Regions from separate parts of the Bradyrhizobium sp. 142 genome, predicted to be linked through region 2. Evidence: predicted binding sites of a transcription regulator. Region 2 holds the regulator's gene; each other region holds the start of a gene.
The links. The regulator LexA, encoded in region 2, represses DNA repair genes until DNA is damaged. The targets are predictions, from matches to a motif close to TGTTCNNNNTGTGTTCNG.
Positions count from the first base shown of each region.

Region 1 (5,246 bases), on a different contig from region 2:
CGCGCGGGTGAACAGCGGCACGTGCAGCGCATCCACCAGCGGCGCCCACAAAAATTTCAGCGTGTAGGGCGTCCCGACCAGTGCGAACAGTCCGATAGTGCCGAGATCGACGCCGGATTCCCGCATCCACACCAGCAGCGTCGACCCCGACAGCGCCAGCGGCAGCCCGGACGAGAAGCCAAGAAACAGCACGATCAGCACCCGCGGCTGCAGGTAAACGGCAAGGCTGTCACGCCAGGACGCGGTTGCGGTGTCGGTGCCAGTGGGGGAGGTCGCGTCGGGTGCGGTCATGGGCAGGTGTTAGCAGATTCTGGGGGAAAAGACTGTGGTTGCGCCAGTGAGGTGGAAAGCCGTTAACAGCTCCTCGGTGTCATCGTCCGCGCAGGCGGACGATCCAGTAATCACCGTCATCTCGGTTCAATCACGACCGCCGCGGCGTACTGGATGCCCCGCCTTCGCGGGGCATGACAGCGTCATGGTAGCCCGGCGATCTCATGATAGAGATCATCCCAATTCGGATTTTGCTCCTCGATCAACCGCACCTTCCAGGCGCGATTCCACTTCTTCAATCGCTTCTCCCGCTTGATCGCGTTCTCGGGGTTATCGAACTGCTCGAAATAGACAAGCCGAGCGACATCGTATTTTTCTGTGAAGCTTTCAATCAGCTTCGATTTGTGTTCCGCTATCCGGCGGATGAGATCATTGGTCACGCCTAAATACAGTGTTCCGCCGATCTTGCTGGCTAGGATGTACACGTAATAGCAGCGTGCGCCCATCTACCGCATCCCCTCGCTGTCATCGTCCGCGAAGGCGGACGATCCAGTACTCACCAGCGTCTCGTTCAGTTACGCCTGCCGCGGCGTACTGGATGCCCCGCCTTCGCGGGGCATGACATCACATCAAATCACTCCCCCGCCTGAAGCTTCCTCGGGAACAGCTCGGCGGCGCCGGTTGCCACCAGATGCGGGGCTTCGGGCGCGTCGGTCTTGCTGAAATCGAGTTCCTCGATTCGCCCGGCGCGCTTCTCGATCTTGTCGGCGGAGATCAGGACCTGGCGGACGTCCTCGTTGGCGTCGGCAAAATGCTTCTGCAATTTCAGCACGCGGTCACGCAGGCGGCCGAGATCGTCGCCGAGCTTGATCACCTCGGTGCGGATCTGGTCGGCGGCGTCGCGCATGCGCGCGTCCTTCATGATCTGCTGCATCACCTGAATCGCGAGCATCAAGAGCGAGGGTGACACCAGCACCACGCGGGCGCGATAGGCCTTCTGGATTACGTCGTCGAAGCCGTCGTGGATCTCGGCGTAAACGGATTCCGATGGCACGAACATCAGCGCCATCTCCTGCGTCTCGCCGGCAACGAGATATTTCTCGGCGATGTCGCTGACATGCTTCATCACGTCGCCGCGCAGCCGCTGCGTGGCGATGCGCCGCTCCTCGTCGGTGCGGGCGTCGTGCAGCGCAGTCATCGCCTCCAGCGGAAATTTCGCGTCGATGCAGAGCGGCCGCTGGTCGGGCAGGAACACGACGCAGTCCGGCCGCTTGCCCGTCGACAGTGTGAACTGGAATTCGTAGGCGCCCTTCGGCAAGCCGTCCTGGACGATCGCCTCCATCCGCGCCTGGCCGAAGGCGCCGCGCGACTGCTTGTTGGCGAGCACGTCGCGCAAGGTCGTGACCTGGGTGGTGAGGTCGGTGAGGTTCTTGTGCGCACTGTCGATGATGCCGAGCCGCTCGTGCAGCGCGCGCAGGCTCTCCATGGTGTTGCGGGTCGAATGTTCCATGGACTGGCCGACGCGGTGGGTCACCGAATCCAGCCGCTCGTTGACCGCGCGCGCCATGTCGGCCTGGCGGCCGGCCAGCGCCTGGGTCATGGCATCGACCCGGCCCGAGGCTTCGCTCTGGGCATGCAGCATCTGGCTGACGCGCTCCTCGAGCTCATCGGCGCGGATGGCGTTGGCCATCGCGAGTTCCGCGCCGCGCCGCGAGGAGCGGGCGATCACGACAGCGATGACCACGAGCAGGATGAGGACGAGCGCGCCGAAGCCGAGCAGCGCGTCGATGGTGCGCACCGGCCAGTCGCCGAGCATGAAGATGATTTCATTCATGGCGGCCTTTTAGCCGATTCGGCGGTATCCGCGAACGAATAGCGAACATTTATGGTTAATAGCCCCCTAATTATTATGGTTAAGGAAGCCCTAAGTTTTATGGTTAGCGGACCGTTAACGGAGTTTCTCGCCGCATTGACCGCATCGGGCGCGCGGCTTAAATCGCGGCCATGGCCCTCAGAGAAATCATCATCCTGCCCGACAGGCAGCTGCGTCTGGTCTCCAAGCCGATCGAGAAGGTCACGCCGGAGATCCGCAAGCTTGCCGACGACATGCTCGAGACCATGTACGACGCGCCCGGCATTGGGCTCGCGGCGATCCAGGTCGCGCAACCGCTGCGGCTCATCACCATGGACCTCGCCAAGCGCGACGAGAACGGCGAGACCAAGCCGGAGCCGCGCGTCTTCATCAATCCCGAAATTCTCGCCTCGTCCAAGGAACTGTCGGTCTACGAGGAAGGCTGCCTGTCGATCCCCGAATATTACGAGGAGGTCGAACGTCCCGCCAAGGTGCGCGTGCGCTTCACTGATCTCGACGGCAAGGTGCACGAGGAGGACGCCGAAGGCATCTACGCCACCTGTATCCAGCACGAGATCGATCATCTCAACGGCGTGCTGTTCGTCGACTATCTATCAAAGCTCAAGCGCGACCGCGTGCTCAAGAAGTTCGAGAAAGCCGCCAAGCGCGGGGAGTGAGTAGTAAGCGACTGGTGCTGCCGCGCGCTCCGCTCTGCTCCCTCCCCCCTTGTGGGGGAGGTCAGGGAGGGGGTAGCCCAGCAAAAGGTGCTCGTCGTTTGCGAGCGCCAGCAACAAGGCACTCGAGCTTAAACCGAGAGAGCGCGTCGTGTGGCACCCCCCTCCCTAGCCCTCCCCCACAAGGGGGGAGGGAACGTATCGAGTTCTTGTCATGTCCCTTCGCCTCATCTTCATGGGCACGCCCGATTTCTCCGTGCCGACGCTGCTCGAGCTGGTCGCGCATGGCCACGAGATCGTGGCGGTCTACACCCGCGCGCCGAAGCCGGGCGGGCGGCGCGGGCTGCAATTGCAGCCGACGCCGGTCGAAGAGGCCGCGCGAAGACTCGGCGTGCCCGTGCTGACGCCGAAGACGTTGAAGACACAGGAAGCCCTCGACGCGTTCCGCGCCCTTGATGCCGATGCCGCGGTTGTCGTCGCCTACGGCATGATCCTGCCGCAGGCCATCCTCGATGCGCCGAAGCTCGGCTGCTACAATCTGCACGCCTCGCTGTTGCCGCGCTGGCGCGGGGCTGCGCCGATCAACCGCGCCATCATGGCCGGCGACGCCGAGAGCGGCGTCATGGTGATGAAGATGGACGTCGGGCTCGATACCGGCGACATCGCCATGGCCGAGCGCATCGCGATCACGGACAGCACGACCGCCATCGACCTGCACGACCGCCTCTCCCGGCTCGGCGCCGATTTGATGGTGCGCGCCATGGCGGCGCTCGACCGCGGCGCCCTTCAGCTCAAAAAGCAGAGCGAGGACGGCGTCACCTATGCCGCCAAGATCGACAAGGCCGAGGCGCGGATCGACTGGACAAAGCCTGCGCGCGACGTGCTGCGCCATATCCACGGCCTGTCGCCGTTTCCCGGCGCCTGGAGCGAGCTCGCAGACGTCAGCGAAAATGCGCGCCTGAAAATCCTGCGCTGCGAGCTGGCGACGGGCTCCGGCGCTCCGGGCGCAGTGCTCGACGATCAGCTCACCATCGCCTGCGGCGAGGGCGCGATCCGCATTCTCGAGCTCCAGCGCGAAGGCAAGGCGCGCATGCAGGCGACCGACTTCCTGCGCGGTGTGCCGCTGAAGGCGGGTGCCAACTTCACCTGACGCTGTCATACGCCGCGAAGGCGGGGTATCCAGGACGCCGAGACTTCTCGGTTGAACGGAAGGGCCGCAGCGTACTGGGCGGATTCGCCCGGTCAAGCCGGGCGATGACGGCAGAATTGGAAACGATGCCCCGCTACAAGCTCACCATCGAATATGACGGCGCACCGTTCTTCGGCTGGCAGGTGCAGGAGACGCTGCCCTCGGTGCAGGGCGCGCTCGAAGCTGCGGTGAAGGCGATGACCGGCGCGGACGCGCGGGTGCATGGCGCCGGCCGCACCGATGCCGGCGTGCATGCGCTCGGCCAGGTCGCGCATGTCGACATCGAGAAGCAGTTTCCGTCAGGCCGGTTTCGCGACGGGCTCAACGCGCATTTGCGCCCCGCTCCGATCGGGGTGCTCGAGGCCGAGATCGTGCCCGACGCCTTCGAGGCGCGCTTCTCGGCGGTCAAGCGCCACTACCGCTATCGCATCGTCAACACCCGCGCCAATCTCGCCCTCGACATCGGCCACGCCTGGCGGGTGCCGCGCCGGCTCGACACTGAGGCGATGCATGCGGCGGCAAAGCGACTGCTTGGCAGGCACGATTTCACCACGTTCCGCGACACCGAGTGCCAGGCCAGGTCGCCGGAGAAGACGCTCGATCAGCTCGACGTGTTGCGCGACGGCCGCGAGGTGACGATCCTCACCTCGGCGCGCTCGTTCCTGCACAGTCAGGTGCGGTCGATGGTCGGCTCGCTAGTCTGGGTCGGCGAAGGCCGCTGGACTGCGGACGATCTCACTGCAGCCCTGCAAGCCCGCAACCGCGCCGCCTGCGGCATCGTCGCCCCGCCGGACGGACTCTATCTGGTGAAGGTGGATTATTAGAGAGACGCGCGCTCTCGCCGCACCCTCAGTGACATGCTCCGCGAAATCGGGGCATCCAGTATGCCGCGGCCTCTCGGTCAATCGTTGCCGTCTCTGGAATACTGGATCGCCCGGTCAATGCCGGGCGATGACAGCGGAGTGGGAGGCGACGACGGAGCGTAAGGCCAGCGTTCTACCCAAAATACCTTGCCAAAATCCCGCGATACACCTGCGTCAACTTCTGCAAATCCGCCACGGGCACGCGCTCGTCGATCTGGTGCATGGTCTGGCCGACCAGGCCGAACTCGATCACCGGGCAATAGCTCGAGATGAAGCGCGCATCCGAGGTGCCGCCTGAGGTCGACAGCTCCGGCTTGCGGCCCGTCACCTCCTCGATCGCGGCGACCGCAAGCTCAGTGAATGGGCCGGGCTTGGTGACGAACACGTTGGAGTTCGAC
Region 1 covers NZ_JADPKQ010000390.1:16,368-21,613, reverse strand. Annotated here, with positions in the region: gene IVA82_RS36050 (MFS transporter) at 1-291, opposite strand, end outside; gene IVA82_RS36045 (GIY-YIG nuclease family protein) at 474-776, opposite strand; gene rmuC (DNA recombination protein RmuC) at 905-2,104, opposite strand; gene def (peptide deformylase) at 2,275-2,799, shown strand; gene fmt (methionyl-tRNA formyltransferase) at 3,011-3,946, shown strand; gene truA (tRNA pseudouridine(38-40) synthase TruA) at 4,072-4,809, shown strand; gene dapE (succinyl-diaminopimelate desuccinylase) at 4,982-5,246, opposite strand, start outside.
Region 1: rmuC (DNA recombination protein RmuC) is a predicted target of LexA. The motif match lies at 2,135-2,152, and genes of this name have one in related genera.

Region 2 (5,246 bases):
AGGGCTGGAACGCGATCTTCGCAGGAGAGATGCCCGATATCGCAGAGCTGTTGCCGCGCGCGGCCACGCAGATGCCGCTCTACGCCTTCTCCAACACCAACCGTCCGCATGTCGACTACTTCTCGAAGGAATATGCCGATCTGCTCGGCCATTTCCGCGAGGTCTACCTGTCGTCCAGCATCGGCCTGCGCAAACCCGATGCCGAAGCCTTCGACCATGTCGTGGCTGCGATCGGCGTGCCGGCAAAGCGCATTGTGTTCTTCGATGATCTCGCCGAAAACGTCGAGGGAGCGCGGGCACGCGGATTGACCGCGGTACACGTCATGTCCGCCCGGCGACGTCGGAGAGGCGCTCAGGGCCTTGGGGATCTGATCGGGAACCCGGTTCCCCGGAACCAAATTGTCCCAAATGAGGAACCAAATCATTTTGCGCAATTTTATACGGAGTTCCGGGAACGGAAGCCCCGCCTCCGGACTATTGAGTCCGTCGGTATTTCTACGGACGGACACATCATCGTGTTGGGCAAGACCTACCTTACCAAGCAGGCCTCTCTCCTTCTTGAATTCGCCAGAACCACCTCGGACTCGGAGCTCTCGGCCAAGCTGATCAGTAAGGCCGCCGATCTGAAGTCTCAGGCGGATCCGCTGCCCGACAAGGATCAGGGTCTCCAAGCTCCTGACGTCCGTTCCAACGGGCCTACAGGGAGTTGATCGATGCTGGCCGTGGCTCTGGTCGTTCTCGTCCTTGCCATGGCCACGCTGGTCCCCGTCGTTCTCGTCGTCTGGATCATGCCGCGCCGGACCTGACGGCTACTCTTACCGGGCAAAGTCAGGCACGATGATTCATCCTGCCTCGCCGTCGTTTTGCCTCTGCGCTCGCGCTCGGCTAGAACTTCGCCGTTCTTCGTCCGACCGTGCCCTGCAGGAGTTTTCCCCGTGGTCTTGATGCCGGTTTCTGACGCGCTCGCAGCGGTGCTGGCGGGGACAGAGCCTCTGGCCGAAGAGGTGATCCCTCTCGCCGATGCCTTCCATCGCGTGCTCGCGCGCGACGTCGCGGCGCGGCGTACGCAGCCGCCGCAGGCGATGTCGGCGATGGACGGATATGCCGTGCGGACAGCCGATGCGGCAAAGATCGATGCAGAACTCCACCTGATCGGCGAGGTCGCCGCGGGCCGCCCGTTTGCGGGAACGGTCGGGGCAGGCGAAGCGGTGCGAATCTTCACCGGCGGCGTCGTTCCCGATGGCGCTGATGCCGTCGTGATCCAGGAGGATACGGGCGCGGATGGCAAGCGCATCACGATCAAGGAAGCCGCAATCGTGGGGCGTCACATCCGCCCCGCCGGCGTCGATTTTCGCGAGGGCGACGTGTTGCTGCGGACGGGCACCCGCCTTACCGAACGAGATCTGGCGCTCGCCGCCGGCATGAATCAGCCCTCCCTTCCGGTCCGCCGCCGTCCGAAGATTGCGATTCTCGCGACCGGCGACGAGCTGGTGATGCCGGGAACCGCACCCGGCCCCGGACAGATCGTTTATTCCAACGGCTTCGCCCTGCACGCGCTAGCGCGCAGCGAAGGCGCTGAAACCATCGACCTTGGAATTGCCGCGGATACCCTGGACGCCACCACCTCCGGCATCCGCCGCGCCCGCGACAGCGGCGCAGACATCCTGATCACGACGGGCGGCGCATCTGTCGGCGACCACGACCTGGTCAAGCCGGCGCTGGAGGCCGAGGGCATCTCCATGGCTTTCTGGAAGATCGCGATGCGGCCGGGCAAGCCGATGATGCACGGACGGCTCGGCGCGATGCGCGTGATCGGCCTGCCCGGCAATCCCGTGTCATCCTACGTTTGCGCGTTCCTGTTCCTGGTTCCGCTGATTCGCGCGCTGTCTGGCGGCTCAGTGATTCATCACCGCCGCGAGCGCGCCGTGCTCGGCCGCGATGTCGGTTCCAACGATGCGCGCGAGGATTATCTTCGCGCGCATCTGGAGGTGCGGGAGGACGGAGCGCTGGTCGCCCTTCCCGTCAACCATCAGGATTCTTCGCTGCTTGCGAATCTGGCTGCGGCGCAGGCACTTCTCGTGCGCGCGCCGTTCGCGCCGAAGGCCGAGGCGGGCATGCCTTGCGAAGTGCTGCGGCTGCCGGCTTGAACGCGCCGACCGCACGCGTTTCCATAACTTTGTCGCGTTCACGGTAAATTAAGCAGTTGCGGAACACATATCGAACATATAGTGTCCGTTCATGATTTGTTTCGAGCATCTAGCGGCTCGCCGCTGAATTCGCCGTCTCGGAATCGAACGACATCAACCGGGGGATTTGGTCGAGATGTTAACGCGCAAACAATACGAGCTTCTGCGGTTCATCAGCGAACGTTTGAAGGAAAGCGGCGTGCCGCCCTCTTTCGACGAGATGAAGGACGCGCTCGATCTGCGCTCGAAGTCGGGTATCCATCGCCTGATCACCGCGCTCGAGGAGCGCGGTTTCATCCGGCGTCTGCCCAACCGCGCCCGTGCCATCGAGGTGATCAAGCTGCCCGAGCTCCAGGCCGCCGCCGGCACCCGCCGCGGTTTCACGCCGAGCGTCATCGAAGGCAATCTCGGCAAGGTGCGCGCGAGCTCCAGCGCGTCTACGGACGACGGTGAACGCCCCGTTGCCGTGCCGGTGATGGGCCGCATCGCGGCCGGTACGCCGATCGAGGCGTTGCAGACCCGCAGCCACACAATCAGCGTACCGCCCGACATGCTCGGTTCAGGCGAACATTACGCGCTCGAAGTGCGCGGCGATTCGATGGTCGAGGCTGGCATCCTCGACGGCGACATGGCGCTGATCCAGCGCAACGAGACTGCCGATACCGGCGACATCGTCGTCGCGCTGATCGACGAGGAGGAAGCAACGCTGAAGCGCTTCCGCCGCCGTGGCGCCTCGATCGCGCTCGAGCCCGCCAACGCGGCTTATGAGGTGCGCATCCTGCCGCCGAACCGGGTCAAGATTCAGGGCAAGCTGATCGGGCTGTACCGGAAATACTGAGCGTACCCGACGGTCACGCGATACCCATTGGAGCGGACGGATTGTCCGCTCCGGCTGGATGGTCTCTCTGGTTCTGCACAGATGATCCGGCCACCCCTCCAGCGCTACATCCTCGGCACGCCGCACGAAGCAGTCATCGCTTCGCGGCCTTGTGAGACCGAGGAGACAACCATGCGCAAGATCATTCTGAGTATGCTCATGACCGCTTTGATCGGGGCGCCGCTTCGCAAGCCGTCGCCGCACAGTCGCATCATCATGCCCGCAAGGAGACAGCGGTGAGCACGCAATTCCGCAATGCCCACAGCGCGGTCGAACAAACGTCGCAGCCGAATTGGCCGTATTCCGGCTGGTCTGCACCAGCGGGCCGCTGACGTTCGAGTCCGCGCAAAATGCACGGACGCAGGCTTTGTTCCTACTGGATTCGGGAAAGATAATGTGATCGCAGCCTGCGGCGGCGAGCCGCAGATTTGCCTACAACCGAGCAGATGCTTATGTACTTTCCACTCTGATAGAGGCCTGCGCCTCAGAAGAGGCGCGGGTTGCTATCTTCGAATGAGGAGCACCCGATGTGTGACTACAGCCTGCATGCCGTCGCGACGCGCCCGGCCGAAGTCGGCGAGACGATCGTCACGACAACCTTCCGCGGCACCTCGACGCGCGGCTTCGCCTCCGAAGCCGATCTCTCCGTCGCGGTCTGCCTGCTGCCGGGAACGGAGCTCGCCTTCGCCGACAACGTCCGCTACGACAATCGCTGGATCTGGACGCGTACCGTCAACTCGCGCGTCGGAAAGTTCGGCAAGATCGATTCGCACATTCCCGATCGCCACCACGACGCGATCGAATTTCCCGACGGCAAATACGTGTTGGTCACGCAACTCGTCGAAGGCCAGCGCGCAACCGTGCTGCAGCTGCCGGTGAGCCAGCCGGTCGGCGAACGCGAGCACAAGCCGCAGATCATCGCCGACAGGCAGCCGACCGTCACCCGCTTGCCGATCGGCTGACACTGCCGTCCCCGGCCGCAAGGTCGAGGCCAGGATTGAAATTGCCATCGCCGGCCGAGGCCGGCGAGATGGAGTGTTTTGCGGCCCTCGAATTCAGATGGGCGGCTCCTGCCGCCCGTACACGTCGCACGAAGTTTGGGCCGCCCTGCCTGAATTTTGAACGCCCGCTCCGTGGCCAAATGGCCGATGCTGATGCAGCTTGAGGCGGCGGGCACGCTCGATGAAGACCTTCATTCGCGTCGTTGAACTCTGGGTGCCTGACCAGACGCGCATGCGGCTGGAATTCGGCGGCGGCCTCTACAGCGAAGGCCTGTGCGCGTTCAGGGCCGTAAGCGAAAACTTGCGCTTCGGATATGACGAGGGCCTACCAGGCAAGGCCTGGTCCAGCGGCCACCCCGTGATCCTCACCAAATTCGCCAACTCGTATTTCAAGCGGACCGATCAGGCCATCGCGGCGGGGCTGACCTGCGGCGTGGCGGTGCCGGTGTTTGCCGGCGAATTTTTGCAAGCCGTCATGGTGCTGTTCTGCGGCGACGACGAGGCGCATGTCGGCGCGATCGAGCTCTGGCACAACGATCCGGACGTCTCCCACGAGATGGGGCTCGTCGACGGCTATTATGGCGCCGCGGACATGTTCGAGTTCAACTCGCGCCACACCAAATTTCCACGCGGCTTCGGCCTGCCCGGACGCACCTGGAAAGCGGGCGCACCGCTGATCATCAAGGACCTGCACGACGCCAAAAGCTTCCTGCGCTGGGAGGACGCCGCCAAGGTCGGAATCAACCTGGGCGTCGGCGTGCCCTACCGGACCGGCGCCGACCACACCTGGGTCCTGACATTCCTTTCCGCGCAGGCCACGCCGATTGCGCGGCGCTTCGAGATCTGGGTGCCGGACGCGGCCCGTTCGGCGCTGGTCTTTCGGGCCGGCGATTGCAGTGCGCAGACCGACCTTGCCGCGCTCTATGCGACGAAATCCATCGTCAGAGGCGAAGGAAGCATCGGCGGAGCCTGGGCAACCGGCATGCCCGCGCTCAACGACGATCTCTCGCATGACGCCTCGATCGCGGCCTCGGAAGCTCGCGTATCGGGGCTGAGCCGGATGGTGGCGCTGCCGGTCATCGGCAATGCTGGACTCGAAGCCCTGTTGGCCTGGTATCTGTAGCCGTTCCGCTCAATCCTCGGCCTGCAAGTCGGCCTCCGATGGTGTTGCGTCCTTGCTGC
Region 2 covers NZ_JADPKQ010000118.1:42,653-47,898, forward strand. Annotated here, with positions in the region: partial or broken gene IVA82_RS12065 (HAD family phosphatase) at 1-372, shown strand, start outside; gene glp (gephyrin-like molybdotransferase Glp) at 936-2,147, shown strand; gene lexA (transcriptional repressor LexA) at 2,323-3,024, shown strand; gene IVA82_RS12080 (hypothetical protein) at 3,591-4,025, shown strand; gene IVA82_RS12085 (GAF domain-containing protein) at 4,246-5,187, shown strand; partial or broken gene IVA82_RS12090 (ComEC/Rec2 family competence protein) at 5,197-5,246, opposite strand, start outside.

Region 3 (5,246 bases), on a different contig from region 2:
GGCTTGCGCTGCTCGGCACCGTAGCCGCGCTCGGCGTGGCGATGCTTGCTGCTTCTCCCGGTCCTTCGCCGTTCGGTGCGACCTCCTTCGTTGCGCCGGCGCAGGCGGCGGAAGCCGCCGCAACGCCGCCGGGCTTCGGCGACCTCGTTGCCAAGGTCAAACCTGCCGTCATCTCGGTGCGGGTCAGAATCGACCAGGACAACGACAAGAGCGCGATGCTGCAACAGAACCGGATGAACTCCGATGAGGATTCGCCGTTCGACCAGTTCTCCCGGCAGCTTGGTTTCCGTGGCCCCAACGGCGTGCCGCGCCAGCGTCACCAGGTGATCACCGGCGAGGGCTCGGGCTTCTTCATCTCCGCTGACGGCTATGCGGTGACCAACAACCACGTTGTCGACCATGCGCAGTCCGTGCAGATCACGACGGACGACGGCGCGATCTACACCGCGAAGGTGATCGGCACCGATCCGAAGACCGATCTGGCGCTGATCAAGGTCGATGGCAAGAAGGATTTCCCGTTCGTCAAATTCTCCGACCAGAAGCCGCGGATCGGCGACTGGGTGGTCGCGGTCGGCAATCCCTTCGGCCTCGGCGGCACTGTGACCGCCGGCATCGTCTCGGCCAGCGGCCGCGACATCGGCAACGGTCCCTACGACGACTTCATCCAGATCGACGCCCCCATCAACAAGGGCAATTCAGGCGGTCCGGCCTTCGATATGACCGGCAACGTGATCGGCGTGAACACCGCGATCTTCTCGCCCTCCGGCGGCTCGGTCGGCATCGGCTTCGACATTCCGGCCTCGACCGCAAAGCTCGTCATCGCGCAGCTGAAGGACAAGGGCGCAGTCACCCGCGGCTGGCTTGGCGTCCAGGTGCACCCCGTGACGGCGGATATTGCCGACAGCATCGGCCTGAAGGAGGCAAGGGGCGCGATCGTCGACAATCCGCAAGGTGGCAGTCCGGCGGCGAACGCCGGCATCGAGGCCGGCGACGTCATTACGGCCGTCAATGGCACTGCGATCAAGGACTCGCGCGATCTCGCCCGCACCATCGCCACATTGGCGCCGGGCAGCTCGGTGAAGCTCGATGTCTGGCACGAGGGCGAGAGCAAGACGATGACGCTCGCGCTTGGCGAGCTGCCGAAGGAGCGGCCGGCCCAAGGCTACGGAAAGACCGATGACGACAAGGTCCAGCCGGACGCCGGCACGCCGCGCCTTGGCCTCAGCCTGGCTCCCGCAGGCGACGTGCAGGGCGCCGGCCAGAACGGCGTCGTGGTGACCGAGGTCGATCCGCAAGGTCCGGCCGCGCAGCGCGGCATCCAGACCGGCGACGTCATCCTCAATGTCGGCGGCAAGGCCGTCGCCAGTGTTGGCGACGTCCGCTCCGAGCTGACGCAGGCCAGATCGTCCGGCAGGCGCAGCGTGTTGTTGCAGGTGAAGAACGCGGAGGCGACCCGATTCGTCGCAGTGCCGCTCGCGTAAGTCGTACGCCTACCCGCACAAGTCCAAAAAGGCGGTCTTCGGGCCGCCTTTTCCTGTCGACACGCAAGTTTCCCAGAGAGTGCCGATAACATTCTCGTCAACGGCAGGAATGATGACAGGTTCGTCCGAAAAAGCCGCGTTCGCTTATCAGACTTGGGAGTTGCATGTGCTCGGCGGCAATGAAGCTACCGGCGCGAGTTGCAAGGATGGAACTTCGAGCGTCCGGCCGCTTTGTGGAACTGGCCGGCGGTTCGCATTTGATCGGTGCCGAAGATGGTTCGATTGAAGCTCTTTCTGAGAAGTGCGCTGCTCGTCGCGCCCTTCGTGCTGTCGATCGGAAGCGCCTTGGGCCGCGACGATGGCCGCTACGCCGATTCTCCGCTCAAGCCGTGGTTCGACAGCCTGCGCAGCCATCTCGGTCCGTGCTGCTCGGATGCGGACGGGCTTGCCGTCGCCGATCCCGACTGGGAATCGCACAACGGGCACTATCGCGTGCGGCTCGATGGGCAGTGGGTCGAGGTGCCCGATGAAGCTGTCATCACCGAGCCGAACCGTGCCGGTCGCACCATGGTGTGGCCGGTCAAGACCTCGTTCGGGATATCGATCCGTTGCTTCATGCCGGGCAGCATGATCTGACGCCGGTCAGCGCGACCGCTTGGCGGATTTGCGCTTTGACGTCTTCTTGGACGTTTTCTTAGATGCCTTCTTGGATGTCTTCTTCGACGTTCTCTTGGACGTTCTCTTGGCGGTCTTCCGCTTCGAGGCTTTCTTCGGGAGCTTCTTGCCCTTCTTGCGCGCCTTCGAGAGGCCGATCGCGATCGCCTGCTTGCGGTTCTTCACGCGTCCGCCACGACCGCCACGTCCACTCTTTGCGGTGCCCTTCTTGTAGCGCCGCATCTCGCTTTCGACATCACTGCCGGAGCTGCGCGAGTAGCGGCGCTTCTTTGCCTTGCGTGCCATCAATGTTCTCCCTTGGGCCGAGGGGAAAACCGTTCGTAGCAGGCATGGTTCCGAAACCATGCCCTGCGACACGCCAAGGCAGCAGGCAGGCTAGAATGAATTCGCCAGCTCGATCTCCGCCTCCAGTGCCTGGATGCGACGCGCGGCTTCAGCGAAGGACAGATCCCGCGCGTATTGTGCAGGCTGGTAAGTCTCTTCGCTGAGCCGCTTCAGCTTGAGCCCCTGTGTCCGCGTCATCTGCTCCGAAAGCACGGCCCTGGCGTCGTACCGCACCTGAATCTGCATTTCCCATCTCCGTTCTGAATTCGTGGCTTGACTATATGTTCTTATTTTGTTCTAACAAGCCATGGACAACAGAATTAATGAAATCCGACGGAAAATCAGCGCCTTGCGGCTGGAAATGGCCGAGATCGAGGCATCTGTCCGCGACCTCGTTAACCGTGATCGCGACTGCACCGAACAGGCGCTGTCGCAAATGGGCCTCCGGCGGAAAATCAACCTGCTGATCACCGAATGTGAGGCGGCGGGCGGTGGCGACGTCCTGCCCGACATTGGGGACAGGGTGCGTCTTCGGACCGTCAGGCAAGTTGGCAAGCCAGCAGGCGCGACCGCGCCCCGCTGAGATTTTTTTTGGTGGCCCACCGTGGAGGAGCGCCGGACGCCCGCGCGCCGAGCTTTTCGAATTGGACTCCGCCATTGGGCAATTGCATTGCGAGGGTCTCGACGAGGCGACAACGCAAGCTCTGATCGCACGCAAGCGCGTACGGCTCGAGCATCTCGTGAAGATGAATTCCGCAGGCGGCGGCCTTAACATCGCTGACAATCGACGCAGCTAGCGCGGGGTGCACATCCACCGCAGCGCGGTGTGACCGGTGCCCCGGCATCGCTGAACAGAAAAGCCCCGCGTCACCGCGGGGCTTTGTGATTGAGTCGTCGACGGCACTCACTTGGTGTTGGTGGTGCCCTTGTTCGTCATGGTACCGCCCTGATCGGAGCCGGGACCAGAGCCGCCTTGGCCGGAGGGGTCAGCGCCCTTTGAGGATTTGGTGTTGGCGCCCGTGGTCTGCGACGATGACATCGAAGATCCTTGCTTGGCCTTGTGCGACTTCGCTTGAGCAGCGAAGGGGGCCGCGGCAAGGCCGGTTGCCAACATCATGGCGAGAGCGAGCTTGGTCGTCTTCATTGCGCGGGAACTCCTGAGTTAAAATGACGCAGGCAGCCAACTGCCGTTCGCTGCAGGAGTTCCCCGCAAAACGTTGCGCCGCTTCACATCTGCTTCAAAATTCCTTGCGCTATTCCTTGCGCTTCAAAATTCCTCGTTCTCGGCGAGAATGAACACGACACCGGTGAGTGTCGCTCCGATCGCGAACGTGGTCACTAGCGTGATAATGAAGACGATGGCGGCTTCACGGCCGCCGTTGTGGATCAGCGCGGCGACGGCAGGGTTCGTGAGTGCGAGCACAAGGCCGAAGACGAGGCCCAGTGCCGCGCCCATCATCGCGTGCGTCATCACGCGGATGGCGCCGGTGCGAGAGATAAGTCCGGAGGGCTTCTTCGTGCGCATGGAGCCGCCCCTTTGATTTGCAGGGAAACGCGACCGAGGATCGCAGGTTCCACTTACATGAACAAATTGTCACGGCAGGCTTCATCCGGCGTTCAGGCCGGACTTGCGAGGATGGCGCTATCAACACGGGACATTCGATATGGGCAAGGTTGTCTTTCTTTACCGCTCGCTGGCCTATCACAGCGCGGCCGCGGATATACTGCGCAAGGCGCGCAAACTGCCGCACGGCGCGGAACGAAGTGCGGCCCGCCGCTACGCGAGGGCGCTACGCGATCTCGCTCAGACGGAAGCCTGGCTCGAAGGGCGCGTCGCCGAGGAAGCGCGACCGCTGCGGCGAATGAGGAGGGCGGCGTCCGGCTAGCCCGACGCGCGCTGCAACTCCGTCGACGCGGCGGTGCCGAATTTGTCGGGTGCGGAGGACGCTGCAATCTTGCGGGTCAACGGCACCTGCAGGCGGCACAACAGCCCCTCGGGCCGCCAGTCGAACAGCGCCTGTCCGCCGAGCTGGGATTCGACGCTCGCCAGCAGGCTGCGTGTGCCGAAGCCGCGCGACTTCGGCGGCCTCACTAGCGGGCCACCGGATTCCTCCCACGTCACGGCGAGTGCGTCGTTATCGACCTTCCAGCCGATCGTGAGCCGGCCGGACCGCGTCGAGAGTGCGCCATACTTTGCGGAGTTGGTGAAGAGTTCATGCAGCGCCAGCGCCAGCGTCTGAGCGGTGGCAGGCACGAGCTGTACCTCGGGACCCGCGAGCCTGATCTGGCCGCCGAGCGAATAGGGCGCAAGTTCCTCGTCGATCAGCTTCGACAATTCGGCGCCCTGCCAGCTCGACAGCGACAGGATGGTGTGAACGCGTGCCAGCGCATTGATGCGCCCTTCGACGGCATTGACATATGCCTTGACCTCGTCGGCACGGGTGAGGCGCACGATCGATTGGGCCAGCGCCAGCGCATTCTTGGCGCGATGGTCGACTTCACGTGCGAGCAGATTCTGCCGCTCCTCGGCACGCTTGCGTTCGGTGATGTCCACGGTGACACCGCTCACCCGCACCACGCGGCCGCTCCCATCGACGGTCGCGGCAGCCGTGCCGACGCACCAACGCACGTCGCCGTCGGGCCGCACAATGCGGAACTCCGTTTCATAAGCGCGCGAGCCCTTGTTGAATTCGGCGATCGCCTTGCGCAACTCATCGACGTCATCGGGGTGCAACAGAGCCTGAACGTTGGCCGGATTGACGTTAA
Region 3 covers NZ_JADPKQ010000322.1:134,613-139,858, reverse strand. Annotated here, with positions in the region: gene IVA82_RS29865 (Do family serine endopeptidase) at 1-1,481, shown strand, start outside; gene IVA82_RS29860 (hypothetical protein) at 1,755-2,117, shown strand; gene IVA82_RS29855 (DUF6496 domain-containing protein) at 2,124-2,441, opposite strand; gene IVA82_RS29850 (DUF3072 domain-containing protein) at 2,532-2,726, opposite strand; gene IVA82_RS29845 (hypothetical protein) at 2,842-3,063, shown strand; gene IVA82_RS29840 (hypothetical protein) at 3,385-3,624, opposite strand; gene IVA82_RS29835 (hypothetical protein) at 3,748-4,005, opposite strand; gene IVA82_RS29830 (hypothetical protein) at 4,145-4,366, shown strand; gene IVA82_RS29825 (HWE histidine kinase domain-containing protein) at 4,363-5,246, opposite strand, start outside.
Region 3: IVA82_RS29850 (DUF3072 domain-containing protein) is a predicted target of LexA. The motif match lies at 2,763-2,780, and genes of this name have one in related genera.